DNA from 2 places in the Flavobacterium chungnamense genome. Region 1 is predicted to be linked to the other one. Evidence: riboswitches for the same ligand, from Rfam matches in the RefSeq annotation. Region 1 holds a riboswitch; the other holds the start of a gene.
What was found. A riboswitch is a leader RNA that binds a small molecule or an ion and turns the genes downstream of it on or off. The one in region 1 is predicted to bind S-adenosylmethionine.

Region 1 (9,049 bases):
AATTCTATCATTATTACAATAAGAACAAAACTGTCGAAAACGAATACGATTTTCTTTCAGCAAGTTTAATTTATCAAAAAACAAAAGATAGTAAGTGGGAGTATAAAATCGCTGCTACCAATATTTTAAATACTAAATCATTGAATGATGATAGTTTTTCTCAATTCTCTACTAGAACATCTCAATATACAGTTCAGCCAAGATATTTAATTTTTACTTTGAAGTATAATTTGTAAAATTTTTAGATTAAAAGATTAAAGGAGTTGTCAATGGCAGCTCCTTTTTTATTTGTAATTAAATGTTGTAAAATAATATCTAAAAATAGTTAGAAATAAAGTTTGTACATTATAATTATTAGTAGCTTTAATGCTTGAAATTTATATTTAAAATCAAATGAAAAATTACGTTACACTTTTGTTTTTTGTTTTCTCTTTTAGTTTGTTTTCACAAAACAATAAATTAGAAACAGGCGAGTATTCTTCGACAACTCCGGCAGCAGAATCGCTTAAGATGATTTTATCTGATAACAATAAATTTCATCTATCCATACTATCGGGAACTTATGAGGTTGTAAACGATTCAGTTTATTTTAAAACATCTTATGATGATACGCCAAAATTTGTTCTAGAATACTCAAATCCAAATCCAAAATCTGATAAAATTACCATCGATTTAGGAGAAAATTCATTTTATAGATTTTATAATGTTTATGTAGGAATTCAGAAAACTAGTGATACTGCAATAGAATATAAAACGATTAAGGAACTTTTAAATATCACAGATGATTTTGACTATGAAAGAAAACAATTAAGTTTTGAGATAGATAAATCTAGTTTCATATATTTTGTTGAAGAGAATTTATACAAAGAATCAGTTATCGAAAAATATCAAATTCCTAATAATGTATCTCAAATAAAAGTGACCTATTATTCAAATGATCTTGGAAGACTTAATTTAAAAGGATTTTATGACCAAACTAATAAAAAGTTAATCGTGGCTGAAGGGAAAATTCCTTTGAAATTTTCACTAAATAAAGATGTGAAAAAGGATGTTCTAAAAGAAAAACCAATTGAAAAACGGGTTGAAAAAGATTGGACCTATCCTGGAAAAAAAGAGATAAATAATTATGATACTGCTGTTGATACTGCTGTTGCTGTTGTAGATACTTCTTACGTGCCATCTTACATTTTTAAATTGAAAATTGACAGTAATTTAAAAGATGCTTTAAAACAAGCAAAATCCCATAAAAATCAATTTTTAGTTGTAATCAACAATCCAAATAGCAAAACATCATTATCTAGTTTTAATTCCTTCATAAAGAATTATGAATCTGAAGCTGGTTACAGCATGTATGATGGGTATGTTCCTGAAAATGATAGATTTATTTTTTATTTTACTTCTAAAAAAGATAAAGAAACATTAAAGAATTTAGGAGTTTTGAATAATGAAACGCTACTAGTTTTAAATTCAGAAGGACAAAAATTGTATGCGGGTAATGTAGATAATTATCATGATAGTTTTACCTATTATAATTCCTCAAGCACTTATTCGGAATTGATTGGTATTAATGCTAAGCTTAAGTCAGATGCAATGATTTCAAACAAAAAGGCAACACTAGAAGATGTTGAGAAACAATTATTAGAAGTTTCTAAACTAGAATTTTTACATAGTAATGAAGAAATCACAGATAAACCTATTGTTAATGAAGTAGCAGTCGATTCAACATTTTCTGTTTACGGTTTTGATATTTTTAGACAAAGAAAAAATGTTTATCAACTAAAAACTAAGCAAGATGTTTTAAAAGAAAAATGGTCTAAAATTCTTGAAAATAGATTGTTAGAAAAAGAGGTGAATTTTACAACCGTTGATATTATTCTAAGAGAATTTAATTATGATGGATTCAATAAAGCTTTATACAATTCATCTGAGCCAATTGTAATTCCAACCGATTTACAATCTATAAATTATATTAATAAACATTATAAAATTATTACTAACACAAAGTTTAACGATACAGTGGCAACCAATTATGATTATTACAATTTAAATTATACGCTTATAGGTGTTCTTGATAGGAATTCTGATTTAAGTAATAATCCTTCTAAAGAATATCAAACAAAGGTTTTAAAGTCATATAAAGATTTATTAACTATTACAAATAACAATCTTCTAGTTAAAAATAGTTATATGAATGCATTAAAGAGATCAGAATTTTTTGAAGAATTTCTTGTGCAGTATGAAGATTTTTTTAATACTATAGTTAAAGAAAACACCAATTTAATTGAAAATTTAGATAATGCTTACAAGCAAAATAACGAAGCCGGAATTGGTTGGAATGATTTTAAATATGAGTTTGCAAATAATGCAAATGAAGCCGCCTGGACAGTTGTAGAGAAAAACAAAGATGTGAATTGGGTAAAAAAAGCTATTTTTTGGAGCGAAACCAGTTTAAAAATCGAAAAAGATAATAGCTATTATTTAGATACTTTAGCACAACTTTACTATAAAAATGGTGAGAAAGAAAAAGCAATTGCAACAGAGTTAAAAGCAATTGAAAATATTAAAGATAATTCTACGGAACAAACCGAACAGTACAAGATTGTTCTAGAAAAAATGAAAACAGGAGCTTATTAAAAACCAAAAACCTGACTAAAAATAGTCAGGTTTTTTTTATAATTTCTTTTGAAATATTACAATCCAAAAGCAGCTTTTACTTGATCTACAAAATCTAATTTTTCCCAAGTGAATAATTCAACAGTAACCGTTTTAGGTGCTCCATTTGGAAGTTGAAACGTTTTAGTAACTGTTTCAGGAGTTCTTCCCATATGTCCGTAAGCAGCAGTTTCACTATAAATTGGATTTCTTAATTTTAAACGTTGTTCAATAAAGTACGGACGCATGTCAAATACTTTTTCAACTACTTTGCTAATTTCCCCATCAGTCATGTTTACTTTTGATGTGCCATAAGTTACTACATTAATAGAAGTAGGTTTTGCAACTCCAATAGCATAAGAAACTTGAACTAATACTTCATCACATAATCCTGCTGCAACTAAGTTTTTAGCAATATGACGTGTCGCATAAGCTGCTGAACGGTCAACTTTACTTGGATCTTTTCCTGAAAATGCACCACCACCGTGAGCACCTTTTCCTCCATAAGTATCAACAATAATTTTTCTTCCTGTCAAACCAGTGTCTCCATGTGGTCCACCAATTACAAAAACTCCAGTTGGGTTAATGTGATAAGTGATGTTTTCATTAAATAAATGAGCATATTGAGGATACTTTGCTTTGATTCTAGGAATTAAAATAGAAATCAAATCACTTTTAATTTTAACCAACATCTCATCATTAGCCTTGTCTTTGTCTTCTCTAGAGTTTGATAAAGGTTTAATAAAATCATCGTGTTGAGTAGAGATTACAATAGCATCAATACGTTGTGGTTTATTGTCATCAGAATATTCTAATGTTACTTGAGATTTAGCATCGGGACGCAAATAAGCAATTTCATTATTTTCTCTTCTTAAATTAGCCAATTCAATCAACAAAGCGTGAGATAAATCTAATGCTAAGGGCATATAGTTTTCTGTCTCATTAGTGGCATAACCAAACATCATACCTTGGTCGCCTGCACCTTGCTCTTCTTTGTTAGCTCGGTCAACACCTTGATTAATGTCAGCAGATTGTTCGTGAATTGCCGAAAGTATTCCGCAAGAATCTGCATCAAACATATATTCGCTTTTGGTATAACCAATTTTCTTGATTACATCTCTCGCAATTTGTTGAACATCTAAGTAAGTATTTGATTTAACTTCTCCAGCAAGAATTACTTGTCCAGTTGTAACTAAAGTTTCACATGCTACTTTTGATTCAGCATCAAATGCTAAAAAGTTATCGATTAACGCATCACTAATTTGATCAGCAACTTTGTCTGGATGTCCTTCACTCACTGACTCTGACGTAAATAAATAAGCCATAATATAATTTATTTTAAAATTAATTTTTGTGAAGAAAAAAGAAAAATTGCAAGTAAAAGCTAAAGAAGGGATTCTGCTTTAGCATTTTTTTAAGAGGTTGCAATCAGTTCAAATTTTTCCTCATTTATTTGTGTTGCAAATTTAGAAAAGTTTTTAAGTAAAAAAATATTTAATTGTTTTTTTTTATATATTTGTCTTTAATAAAATTAATAAATATACATACTATGATGAAAAAACTACTTTTATTATTGTGTTTTGCTCCTTTTTTAGGTCAATCACAAGTTGTTTACTCTTTTGGATTTAACGGAACAACAGCTGCAATGTTAACCGCTGGATGGGAAGTTACCAATCAAAGCTCTCCTGTATATACTGGAGCCCCTACTTGGAGTATCCCAGCAACTGCACCAACAACAACATTTGCAGGTGGTGGACAAGCTGGAGGAGGAACTTCTTTTGCTTTAATTAATTACACTAGCACAGGAACTTCTTCAACAGCAGGTACAGGAACTATTAGTAACTGGTTAATTTCTCCAGCAGTTGATGTGCAAAATGGAGATGTAGTTTCTTTTTATACTAGAATTGGTAGAAATGCAGCAGCTTTGTATGCTGACAGATTACAGTTAAGAATGAGCACTGCAGGTGCGTTTACTTCTTTACCTTCTGGAGGTGCTACTGGTTTAGGAGATTTTACTAATTTGTTAGTTGATGTTAATCCTGATTATGATTTAACTTCTTATCCAACAGCATGGGGTCAGTATACTTATACTGTTACAGGATTGTCTGGATTAACAAATGTTAGATTTGCATTTCGTTATTTTGTTGAAGACGGTGGACCTGGAGGTGCAAATTCTGATATAATTGGTTTAGATACTTTTTTAGTTGATAGACCAGCTGCTAATACACAAGATTTCTTTACAGGAAACTTTTCAATTCAACCAAACCCAGTAAGTGATGTATTCACATTAAATACTAAAAACGGAGTTGCAATTGAAAAAGTTGAAGTATTAGATATTAACGGAAGAATTGTTAGTCAAGTTAATGGGTCATCTACAGAAGCTTTACAAGTTAATGTTTCGGACTTAAATTCTGGTGTATACTTCGTAAGAGTACAATCAGATTTAGGTGTTGGGACATCAAAAATTATAAAAAAATAATTAAATATTTTTAATGTTTGATAAAAGGAGCTGCAAAGCTCCTTTTTTTATGGAATTATATCGTTATCGTAATATTTTTAAACATATTATACGTTTTTTTTGTAATTCTAATTTCTATGTCATTACTTTGTAGTGTTCATAAACTTATTGATTGTTATCACGAAAGCCCGAGGGAATAGACCCGATGAAAGCTTAGCAACCCTACACTGTAGAAGGTGCTACATTCTAGTTTAAAGTAAATTTAAGCAAAGATAACCACGAGATTTTCTTCTCACTTTCCATGATAACATATAATTAAACAACAGCAACTTTAAAAGTTGTGCTATTTATATGTCAAAAATAAACCAAGCAATAAAAGAAAGAATCCTAGTTCTCGATGGAGCCATGGGAACTATGTTACAACGCAACAATTTTTCTGAAGAAGATTTTCGTGGCGAACGTTTCAAAGATTTTCCTCATCCCTTAAAAGGAAATAACGATTTACTTTCAATAACACAGCCAGAAGCTGTAAAACAAGTCCACCGTCTGTATTTTCAATCAGGAGCTGATATTGTTGAAACCAACACTTTTTCTGGAACTACCATCGGAATGGCCGACTACCATATGGAAGATTTGGTTTACGAATTAAATTATGAATCGGCCAAAATAGCAAGACAAGTTGCCGACGAATTTACAGATAAACCACGTTTTGTCGCAGGTTCAATAGGTCCAACAAACAGAACAGCATCCATGAGTCCAGATGTGAACGATCCAGGATTTCGTGCCGTTACTTTTGATGATTTAAAAATTGCCTATCGTCAACAAGTAGAAGCTCTAATCGATGGTGGTTGCGATGTTTTATTAGTAGAAACTATTTTTGATACATTAAATGCCAAAGCTGCACTTTTTGCCATCGAAGAAGTAAAAGACGAGAGAAATATTGATATTCCTGTCATGGTTTCAGGAACTATTACAGATGCATCAGGTAGAACACTGTCTGGTCAAACGGTCGAAGCATTTTTAATATCCATTTCACATATTCCATTATTAAGCATCGGATTCAATTGTGCACTTGGTGCTGATCAATTAAAACCTTATTTACAACGTTTGGCTATGAATACACAATTAAATATTTCAGCACATCCAAACGCAGGTTTACCAAACGCTTTCGGGCAATACGACCAAACACCATTAGAAATGCAAACTCTTATAAAAGAATATCTAAAAGATAATTTAGTAAACATTATAGGCGGATGTTGTGGTACAACACCAGAACATATCAAAGCAATAGCAGATGTTGCCAAAGATTTCAAACCAAGACAAATTTTAGAAACAATATAATGACGGAAGTAAAGAACAAATATCTAAAATTATCAGGATTAGAACCTTTAATCGTAACACCTGAAACTAATTTTGTTAATGTTGGTGAGCGAACCAATGTCACTGGTTCACGTAAATTTTTACGATTAATAAAAGAAGAAAAATACGAAGAAGCACTTTCTGTTGCCAGAGAACAAGTAGAAGGTGGCGCTCAAATTATAGATGTCAACATGGACGAAGGAATGTTGGATGGCGTTTATGCTATGACCAAATTCTTGAATTTAATTGCTGCAGAACCAGATATTGCAAGAGTTCCAGTAATGATTGATAGTTCCAAATGGGAAATCATCGAAGCTGGATTGAAAGTCATTCAAGGAAAAGGTGTAGTAAATTCTATTTCTTTAAAAGAAGGAAAAGAAGTTTTTGTACATCATGCCAAGTTGATAAAAAGATACGGAGCAGCTGTAATCGTAATGGCATTTGATGAAGATGGTCAAGCTGATACCTATGAAAGACGTATCGAAATTTGCAAAAGGAGTTATGACATTTTGGTTGATAAGGTTCATTTTCCAGCAGAAGATATCATTTTTGACCCAAATATCTTTCCAGTAGCAACAGGAATGGACGAACATAAATTGAATGCTTTAGATTTTTTCAGAGCCAGCAAATGGATTCGTGAAAATCTTCCTTATGCCAACATTTCTGGTGGTGTGAGTAATGTTTCATTTTCGTTTAGAGGCAATGACAAAGTGCGTGAAGCAATGCATTCGGCTTTTCTTTATCATGCCATCAAAAACGGTATGACTATGGGAATTGTAAATCCTGAAATGCTAGAGATTTACGATGAAATCGATCCAATTTTATTAGAGCATGTAGAAGATGTTTTGTTGAACAGAAGAGATGATGCTACAGAAAGATTATTAGATTTAGCAGAAAGTTTCAAAGGTGATTTCAAAACCAATGAAAAAGCAATTCAAGAATGGAGAAATAGTTCTGTTCAAGAAAGATTGACACACTCTTTAGTAAAAGGAATCGACGAATTCATAGAAATAGATGTTGAAGAAGCGCGATTAAATTCGGAAAAAGCTATTGATGTTATTGAAATTAATTTAATGGCAGGAATGAATGTCGTAGGCGATTTATTCGGAAGCGGAAAAATGTTTTTGCCTCAAGTAGTAAAATCGGCTCGTGTTATGAAGAAAGCCGTTGCTTATTTACTTCCGTTTATTGAAGCACAAAAAGATGGAAAATCTTCTTCAGCAGGAAAAGTATTGATGGCAACTGTAAAAGGTGATGTGCACGATATCGGAAAAAATATTGTAGCAGTGGTTTTGGGTTGTAATAACTTTGAAATCATTGATTTAGGAGTTATGGTTCCTCCAGAAAAAATTATTCAAGCAGCCGTTGAACATAATGTAGATATTATTGGACTTAGCGGATTGATTACGCCATCCTTAGACGAAATGGTTTATTTAGCAAAAGAGTTAGATAAATTAAATATCAAAATTCCAATAATGATTGGTGGAGCAACAACTTCACGTGCACACACAGCAGTAAAAATTGCTCCAGAATATAAAGAAACAGTAGTTCACGTAAACGATGCTTCGCGTGCAGTAACTGTTGCAAGTAATTTGTTGCAAAACGAAACGAAAGTAGAATATGCAAAAACCGTTCGAGAAGAATATGACAAACTTCGTGAAGGTTATTTAAGTAGAAGCCGTGACAAAAATTATCTTTCCATTGAAGAAGCAAGAAAAAATAAATTCCAATTAAATTGGGATAATTTTAATCCATCAAAACCAAATTTCATCGGAACAAAAACTATTGAAGTTGAACTTTCTGAGTTAGTAGATTTCATAGATTGGACACCATTTTTTCAATCGTGGGAATTACACGGAAAATTTCCAGCGATTTTGACAGATGAAGTTGTGGGCGAACAAGCCACAAATTTATTTGATGATGCTAAAAAGATGTTGCAACAAATAGTCACTGAAAAATGGCTAACTGCTAAAGGAATTATGGGAATTTTTCCAGCAAATACAATTAACGATGACGATATCGAACTAACAACTGACAACCGACAACCGATAACTTTTCTAACTTTAAGACAACAATCTCAAAAAACAGCAGGTGCACCAAACATTGCATTAGCCGATTTTATTGCACCAAAAGATTTAGGGAAACAAGATTATATTGGATGTTTCTGTGTAACCACAGGTTTTGGAGTTGATGAAAAAGCATTTGAATTTGAAAAACAATTAGACGATTATAATTCTATTTTGGTAAAAGCTCTTGGCGATAGATTGGCCGAAGCTTTTGCAGAATATTTGCATTTGAAAGTTAGAAAAGAAATTTGGGGTTATGCTTCTGAAGAAAACTTGAGTAATCAAGATTTGATTGATGAAGAATATAAAGGCATTCGTCCAGCGCCAGGTTATCCTGCTTGTCCAGACCATTTAGAAAAACCAACCATTTGGAAATTGCTTAATGTAGAACAAGAAATAGGAGTAACCTTAACCGAAAGTATGGCAATGTGGCCAGCAGCATCGGTTTCTGGATATTATTTTGCAAATCCAGAAAGTAAATATTTTGGATTAGGGAAAATAAAAGAAGATCAAG
Region 2 (9,049 bases), on a different contig from region 1:
ATGAAGATAGAGAAAATGAAGGCGATTTCTTGGCTGCTGCCGAAAAAGTAACTCCCGAGATGATTAACTTTATGGCTACACATGGTCGTGGATTAATCTGTGCACCATTAACCGAAAGTCGTTGTAAAGAATTGGATTTACAAGCGATGGTTAGAAACAATACTGACCACATGGAAACTGCTTTTACGGTTTCTGTAGATTTGAAAGGCAATGGCGTTACTACAGGAATTTCTGCTTCCGATAGAGCAAAAACGATTCTTTCGTTAGTAGATGAAAACACAAAACCATATGATTTAGCGCGTCCTGGTCATATTTTTCCGTTGGTTGCAAAGCAAGGTGGCGTTTTAAGAAGAACTGGTCATACAGAAGCTGCAATTGATTTTGCACGTTTAGCTGGATTTAAATCGGCTGGAGTTATTGTTGAAATCATGAACGAAGATGGAACAATGGCTCGTTTACCACAATTGGTTGAAGTGGCAAAGAAGTTTGATTTAAAGTTAGTTTCCATTGAAGCTTTGGTGGCTTACAGAATGCAACACGATAGCTTAATTGTAAAAAAAGAAGATTTTGAGATAGAAACCCGTTTTGGAACTTTTCGATTGAGAGCTTATCTACAAACCACCAATAAACAAGTTCACGTAGCTTTAACCAAAGGAAGTTGGAGTAAAGGCGATTCTATTCTGACACGTATCAATTCGACACAAATCAACAACGATATTTTAGGAACCTTGACCAACAATGCCGACAAGAAACTGGATGATATGTTCCGATTGATTAACGAAGAAGGCAAAGGTGCCGTTATCTTCATAAATCAAGAAGTACAATCTTTAGATTTATTGAATCGTTTGAAAGAACTTAAAGTATTACAAGAGCAAGGAATCATTAATGCACCACAAATTAGAATGGATGCGAAAGATTTTGGTATTGGAGCCCAAATATTGCACGACATTGACATTTCTAAAATACGATTAATCACCAATACGCAACACACAAAACGTGTAGGAATGATTGGATATGGATTAGAAATCACAGATTACGTGGGTTATTAATGCAAAAAAAAAGCAGAATTTAAATTTCTAAAGTATAGAAAATGAAACGATTAGTTTTTATAATAAAAATTAATCGTTTTTTTGTTTAAAATCTATTTGGAAAACAAAAAAAGGTTACTATATTTGCATCCGCAATACGGAAGTATGTGCGTCTTACTGGAGAAATGGCAGAGCGGTCGAATGCGGCAGTCTTGAAAACTGTTGACTGTAACAGGTCCGGGGGTTCGAATCCCTCTTTCTCCGCATAATTAAAACCCTAACAATTGATTATGAATTAGTTAGGGTTTTTTATTTCTAGCCCTAGTCCACATTTAGCCCACAATCAATTTAAAATCTATTTACCAAAGAATACAAGCCTTTAAAGCTGTTTTTAGCTTATAAATTCCACTCTTGATATTTTGCCTAATTACAGTTACTTTGTATTTGGTTTCTAATTGGGCAATCAAATGATGCGCTTCGTTAGGTTCTACCTGATCTAATTGTCTTCTTCTTGCATTGTAAATATCTAAAACCAATTGCGGATTCTTGTCAAAACCTTCAGGTGAAGCTACCTCTTCTATTTTGTGCTTGTTCCATAAGCCATTGGCATCACGAAAGGTACTAATGCAGCTTTCTTGACTGATACGGCTCCGGTTAAAAAAAAACGATATGGTTTGTTTGTTGCATTACAGTGTCGATTTTTTAAACTTATATAAGCTATAGTTCAAATAAAGAAACCTAATTCCTAAAAACAGCAAAAGAAATGGATACACTATGCAAAAAACAATGAAATTAAATTCATAATAAGATATTCCTACTAGATTTGACATGTTAATAATAAAATCGGTGCAATACACATACAGTTGCCCACCTAAGTTTTCAATTATTTCCATTTTTATGCTTTTTTAGAGTTGCGATTTTTATAGTTAAATGACGATTCCAAATAATAAGTACTCCAATCGTCAAAGGAAAGAAAACTACATATAGCAATATATTTGCTGCTCCATAATTACCTGTTGCCATTAGTAATCGAATGGTTCCAAAATAAATTGGGTCGGTATATGGAAAACTGGTTTTTAGCCATTTCGTATGATGTTTTTTACAATACAACGTGTTATTATGACATATCCACGTACATTGTTTGGCATCTGCTTTATTACTATTTATTGCTTCAATCGTGTTAACTCGATAGCCTTTTTCCTTCTTTTTAAGGGCAATTGTTTCATTCACAATTACCATGAATAAGAATGGTAGTAAAAAGACCGTTATATTGAATCCAATGGATTTTAATTTTTTAATTTTCATTATTATATGCTTTATATTTGAATATAAAAACTACTAAAATATGTTTCCTCTGAGTTTTTTTTTGAATTTACAAACTATTTAAATGGTCATAAATATCGTTATCGCTGTATTATTTTTCTCAATTAATGAGATAGCTGATGTTTTCATAAACATAACAAATTAAAAATGAAACTACTGTTATGCCAAAAAAATGTAACTAAAAATTGCATTTATCAACACATTTGAACGACTGTTCTGCATACTAAGCCACCATGTCGTGAGTTGATCGGTTGGCTAACCCAATGGATTATCTTGATGCTTAATTAATATATACTTTTTGTTTATTAAACCAAAAGTAATTTTTAATAGGCACTAATTTATTACCTATTAATTCAACAGGAAATGCATAAGAGACTGAAAGTAAGGTATTCGTTTTCGGACAAATTGAAATAATTTCAGAATAATCCCAACCTCTACTTATTATTTCTTGCTCCAAAGTATTGAGGTATATACTGAGTAAAACTCCGAAAGTTTTTAGGCCTACATTTCCATTAAAAGTCTTGACTAACGATTCATCAGAATAACTCTTGAATTGATTAATCCACTGCTCTCTTTGTTCGGCAAACTGATTCATAACATAGCAATTAAAATTATACACTTATTGTCATGTCGTATCAAAACGGTAAAAAATAATATTTCTCAACACATTTGAACGACTGTTCCGCATACTAAACCACCGTGTCGTGAGCTGATCGGTTGGCAGGAAATAAATTCCTTCCAGATGCTGGGTGCATAATTAAATAAAAAAAATGAAACATACAATAAAAATATTTTAATAAAATAAAAATTATTTAAAATATTAATTATCAATAACTTTAAAATTATTTATATAGAAATGTTGTTAAAAATTTTGTAGATTGAAAGTTTATTAATATCTCTGCAAAGTATTTCGAACCCATTTAGGGTACCAACCGAGTGTAGACACCACGGTGGTAAAACAATACGGGCCCGTCCGGTCAAAATAAACGTAAGTTTACCCAGACAAACCTTATTTTCGAAATACAAGTAACGATAGTTTAACTTAATCATTATTTGTATGAAAAATGTATTGTACGTTTTTTTTAATGACCACACTTCCCTTCAAATTGAGGGTGTGGTCAAAAAAACGGAGGACACTTTTTTAAAAGTGCACGAACTTAAAGAAGGTAATTTGCCTTTATTTATTGAATTAGAACACCAACAGGTAAATACTTTACTTGAACTTACCAAAATGTATCCCTATGTTTTGTTGTATTTTAATCAAGAAGATGATGGGATTCTATTTAAAGGAGCCGCATTTAATTGTAACGAATCTGAAATGCAGTTTTCCATTACGACTCAGTACAAAAAGATTCTTTTATTACCTCTTCCGATTAGTTTTAAGTTAAATGAGGTAACACATATTAATTTATTTGTTTAGTTATGGATACTAATTCAAAAAATAAAGAAAACGAAAATTGGCACGAACATAAAATGTTTAAAGATGGTTATGGCAAGTTCCCTTATGTAATACTAAAAGTGGGCTATGCTTTATTTATGCAAATTCCAATCCATTTTAATAAAAACAATGATTTTATTAATTATCCAGGCACCCATATCAATGGTATTTCTGAACAAGAGATAAAAGATTTCGAACAAGAGTATTCCGCACCGCTTCATGAAAAAATTATTGAACATTGTTTATGGATTAAAAACAAAATCGAAGCAGAGAAAGCTAAACCCATCAAAATGTGCTTGGTGGAAGGTCCTGAAACATCTTATTATTTTGATGAAGAGGGTATCCAATTTAGTACCAATATTCCAGGTGGTGGTACATTACTTACACAAGACAACAAAGTGATTGGTATGAATGTGCAACATTATTTATAATTAGTAACTTAAAACAAATGCTTATGTAAAATCAAAGAATTTAAGGTTAAACAATATTTCAAAAACAATAAAGTCAAAGAACAAAAAAGCAACCATCATTCTCATTTCTAACTAAAAAACATTAATAATAATGATATACATCAAATCAGAAGCTTATTTAACCGAAAAAGGACAATGTGCTGTAAATGAAGATACTATAGTATTTGAAAAAGAAGCACTTTACCTGATTTGTGATGGCGTGGGAGGAAATGGGAATGGTCAAGTTGCTTCAAAATTAGTGGCAGCAACTGTAAATAACTTTTATAAAAACAATCCTAATTTCGAATTATCGAATTTAGAAGTTACAATAGCGGATGCAATTATACAATTTAAGAAGAAAAATTCATCCATGATGCTAATGGCTAGCACTATTGCTTTGACTCGATTGACAACCAAGTCAATACAAATTGCTTGGATTGGCGATAGCTTAGTTTACCATATCAGAAATGGACATTGCAACTATAAAACAAAAGGGCATACATGGGTTAACGAAGCTATTGATAAAGGTGAAATCACAACACTAGAACAGTATTTTCATCCCAATAAAAATCAAGTTACACGAATCATAAATGGGAACCAACCTCCTACTCCACTAGATTGTCATATAGTAACAGACCTTCAAGAAAATGATTATTTTTTACTGATTTCAGATGGCGTATTAGAAGCTTTCATTGAAGATGATTTAATGGCACTGTTTAAATCTAATGATTCATGCACTGAAATCATAACGACCATCAACCAACAATGTGCACAATTTTCTATTGATAATTATTCGGCTATTCTTTATCAGATTGGAATAAATGAAAATTAAAAAAAATATCAGTAAATCAGTTACTATCAATCACAAAATCAATTTAACTAAATCAAAATGAAAAAATTACTCTTACATATACCACATGCTTCTGTTGTTATACCTTTCTATGATGGTTATATCAACGACCAATTAAAAATTGAAAAGGAACAATTAAAATTAACCGATTGGTACACCGACGAATTGTTTTTCTCGTCATCGGATATCCTGATTAAAGCTCCATTTTCTAGAATATTTTGCGACGTAGAACGATTTGAAAATGATGCTGATGAAGTAATGTCAAAATATGGAATGGGTGCTGTTTATACGCATTTTGATTCAGGTGAATTAATGAGAGAAGTTACACCAAATCTAAGAAATAGTATCATGCAAGAGTACTATTGGAAGCATCATAATGAATTTACTTTTGCGGTTTCTAACGAATTGGAAAAAAACGGAACCTGTTTAATCGTTGATTGCCACTCTTATCCTTCGACACCCGTTACTCGCGATTTAAATCAATCTCCTCAACGTCCTGATTTTAATATTGGGATTGACCCTTTTCATACGCCACAATTCCTCATCGATGCTTCCGTTGCATTTTTTGAAGAAAAAGGATATAGTTTAGGAGTAGACTGGCCATATAGTGGTACCATAGTACCAATGGCTTTTTATCAAAAAAATCCAAACGTACATTCTATTATGCTAGAAATTAATAGAGGATTGTATTTACTGGAGCCAGGAAATGAAAAATCAGAACAATTTACAGCAATAAAGCAAGTAGTTCAAGACTTTTTAAAAATGCTAAAAAACAAGTATTAATTTGTATAAGAAAATAATTTTATTTATTTCTGTACTTCCATTCAAACCTAAAGTACACTCTTATGATACCAACTACTCTATTAGAAGCTTACAAAGCTACTTGTTATGAAATAATTCAATCCAAAATTGCAATTTTTATTGGACAAGAAAACGAAGCTTTACAAACCTTTTTAAAAGAAAATGAAATTACAAACTGGTGCTTTATAACCGCTTGGAATCCGTTTTCTAATGTTTTACCAATCGAAGAAAATAGCGCATTAAACGAATCATTAAAATTGGATTTGAAAGATTATAAAATACTTGAAGCAGAAGGAAAAGACACTATTGGAAATTGGCCACCAGAACCTAGTTTTTTTGTAGCCAATATTTCAGAAGAGCAAGCGATTGCATTGGGGAATAAATACCAACAAAACGCAATTGTATATGGCACAATAAATCAACCTGCTAGATTAATTACTTTAGTACCTATAGCATCGTAACCTATGTTGTATAACACCCATTATAAAAAAAAGAAAACAGCTATCCACTCCATTCATTACTATAATGAAAGGGGTGAAAAAGTAGGCGTATTTTCCTCCTATTCACTCATTATTTCTGAAATTAATTTATTAGGAATAACTACAAAAGGAGTAAGTATCAGAGAAATTCAAAATAAAGTTAGTCAATTATCGTTGGACAATTATATGAAACTGAACTTTGAAGAAGATGTTGATTACTTTACCCTTAAAAAAAATCAAATTAAATACAGCGTGCTTATACATCATTTAAAAGAACTCAATTACTGGCTATATGATTATAATCCCAATATAATGCCAAAAGATATTGGATTTGACTATAGACTAACTAAATAATTATTTTTGTTCCCATGAAAAAAATTTTTGTTTTCTCTTTTTTATTTCTTTTAGGATGGCTCGTATATTACTTTTATCCTGAATATCAATTACCTAAAAATTCAAAAATAGATGCTATGATAGTATACAAATCAAAACATCAATTATTAGCATTCAGCAAAGGGAAATTAATAAAAACATATACTATATCATTAGGCAGAAATCCAGTTGGTGCTAAAGAATATGAAGGCGATCAAAAAACTCCTGAAGGAATGTACTCTATCCATGATAAAAATCCGAATAGTGGTTGGCATAAAAACTTGGGCATTTCTTATCCCAATCAAAATGATATGGCGAAAGCTAAAAGATTGGGCAAACCTGCAGGTGGTGATATTAAAATTCATGGCTTAAAAAATAGAAAGGGTTACATTGGTAAATTCCACCGTTGGCAAGATTGGACTTTAGGCTGTATTGCCGTTACGAATACCGAAATAGATGAATTGTATGCTGCTGTTAGCGTAGGTTGTACAATTGAAATTAAACCATAACAATTTATAAAAAATAGAATTATGAAAAAAATAGTATTGCTATTGTTGGTTGGGATTTTTTGCTCATTTACTACCCATACACCAAAAACTATTTACATCCAACCGCTTGGAGATGTAAATCAAAAATACCTTACCTACGTTAAAAATTCAGTTACTGATTTCTATGGCTATACTTGTGTAATTCAACCAAAAGTAAATCTTACAAAGGATATTTTAGCCGCTAGTAAAACCCGTTATGAAGCCAGTAAAATTTTAAATAAATTCAAATCAAATGAAAATCTTTTACTAATTACAGAAAAAGATATCGCCTACCGAAAAAGTACTTCGTTTACCGAATGGGGCATTTTTGGACTTGGACTACGACCAGGAAAAACCTGTGTTATCTCCACTTTTAGACTTAAAAAGGGTGTAACTACACAAAAAATGTTAGTTCGTCTTAAAAAAGTAGCGCTGCACGAAATTGGCCATAATTTAGGACTTATACATTGCACCCATCACAAAGATTGTTTGATGAATGATGCCAAAGGCACCATACAACAAGTGGACCGAGAAAAAATATGGTTTTGTTCTAAGTGTTCGAAAGTGATTCATAAATAATTAAAATCATAAATTATGAAATATTACATTGTTATAATATTAGCTTTAGTTGTATTGTTTTTATTGACAACCTATTTAGAAGGATTGGGGTTTTTTATCTTTATCGGTTTAATAATTGGTTATATTTTTTATCATACTAAAGATTAATTTAAAATTTACAAAATGAACAATATGGTACTTTGGCTGATATTATTAATCGTTTGTATTTGGTTATTAACAAGAAAGTGTGATTAGTGCAATTATTTACACTTTTTAATTTATCCAAATATTTTACACAGACACAATATGGCGATGTTGCGATTTATATTTGTATTAAATTAAAAATATTGATATCTTCATACTAATTTAACTACTCTATGCAATACCTTCGTTTATCTAGGAAAGCAACTCCTTTTTATTGTCCTGTTACTGGCGAACAACTTTTATATGAGGATAATTATCATTCTTCTGTTGCTACTTTGTTTCATTTTATAGATATTGATGGAGGAAAGCTCATTGATGAAAAACCAGAAATTAGACTTCTCTATAATGAGGCATTAGAAGAGCTACTTGAAGGAAAATATAACAACTACAACTTTAAATTCGATGCTTCAGAAGCAACTAAAGCTTTTGATGTTTTGGTGCATGTAAAGTTAAAGAACCATACTAATACCGTTTTGTTTGAACTTTGTGATTCAGGAACTGCTTGTGGACCAATATCGAATAGCGTTTTTATTGGCATTGATATGGGATTTATCAATACTTCTGAGAAAGCTGAAATTGATTTTGAAACGTTTACTTTTTGCTTTTCAGGTTTTGAAAATTATGAAAGTGTTTTATTCAATGCTACTAAACATAAACCATTATTAAACGGATATGCGTTGTTTATGGAAGATACTATGGGGTGCGGTGGATTCTACTTTATTAACAATGAAGAGGAATGGATAAACTTGCTCCCTGCTCTAGTTCTGTTGGACCATATAAATCAAGAATATACAAGTATCCCAATTGAGGTGTTTGATTCATTGCAAAAAGTGTATTTGGACTATTTTAACACTGGTTTATATGAGCAATTACCCCAGGATTTTACTACTGATTTGAATGCTGTATTAACGGATTATAAAATTGTTTTTTTTGGTAAAGTAACTGATTTACTTGAAGCAAACTCTGAGTTTTCAACTGAATTACTTGAGGAATTTGATAACAATACTAAAACACATCTTG

Region 2: it holds a riboswitch for S-adenosylmethionine, as region 1 does, so the genes downstream of both, ABD771_RS10170 (hypothetical protein) here and ABD771_RS03080 (homocysteine S-methyltransferase family protein) in region 1, are expected to answer to the same signal.

Annotation. Positions count from the first base shown of each region.
Region 1 is NZ_BAABCS010000004.1:177,674-186,722, reverse strand. Features, by position in the region: gene ABD771_RS03100 (carboxypeptidase-like regulatory domain-containing protein) at 1-236, shown strand, start outside; gene ABD771_RS03095 (hypothetical protein) at 394-2,634, shown strand; gene metK (methionine adenosyltransferase) at 2,691-3,977, opposite strand; gene ABD771_RS03085 (T9SS-dependent choice-of-anchor J family protein) at 4,202-5,131, shown strand; SAM riboswitch class I at 5,283-5,389, shown strand; gene ABD771_RS03080 (homocysteine S-methyltransferase family protein) at 5,462-6,451, shown strand; gene metH (methionine synthase) at 6,451-9,049, shown strand, end outside.
Region 2 is NZ_BAABCS010000018.1:115,371-124,419, reverse strand. Features, by position in the region: gene ribB (3,4-dihydroxy-2-butanone-4-phosphate synthase) at 1-1,049, shown strand, start outside; tRNA gene ABD771_RS10190 (tRNA-Ser) at 1,208-1,292, shown strand; partial or broken gene ABD771_RS10185 (Sir2 family NAD-dependent protein deacetylase) at 1,442-1,699, opposite strand; gene ABD771_RS10180 (hypothetical protein) at 1,908-2,333, opposite strand; SAM-I-IV-variant riboswitch at 2,541-2,636, opposite strand; gene ABD771_RS10175 (hypothetical protein) at 2,632-2,946, opposite strand; SAM-I-IV-variant riboswitch at 3,007-3,102, opposite strand; SAM-I-IV-variant riboswitch at 3,252-3,346, shown strand; gene ABD771_RS10170 (hypothetical protein) at 3,409-3,771, shown strand; gene ABD771_RS10165 (hypothetical protein) at 3,774-4,220, shown strand; gene ABD771_RS10160 (PP2C family protein-serine/threonine phosphatase) at 4,351-5,070, shown strand; gene ABD771_RS10155 (N-formylglutamate amidohydrolase) at 5,128-5,871, shown strand; gene ABD771_RS10150 (DUF3293 domain-containing protein) at 5,934-6,350, shown strand; gene ABD771_RS10145 (hypothetical protein) at 6,354-6,722, shown strand; gene ABD771_RS10140 (L,D-transpeptidase family protein) at 6,839-7,249, shown strand; gene ABD771_RS10135 (matrixin family metalloprotease) at 7,271-7,846, shown strand; gene ABD771_RS10130 (hypothetical protein) at 8,203-9,049, shown strand, end outside.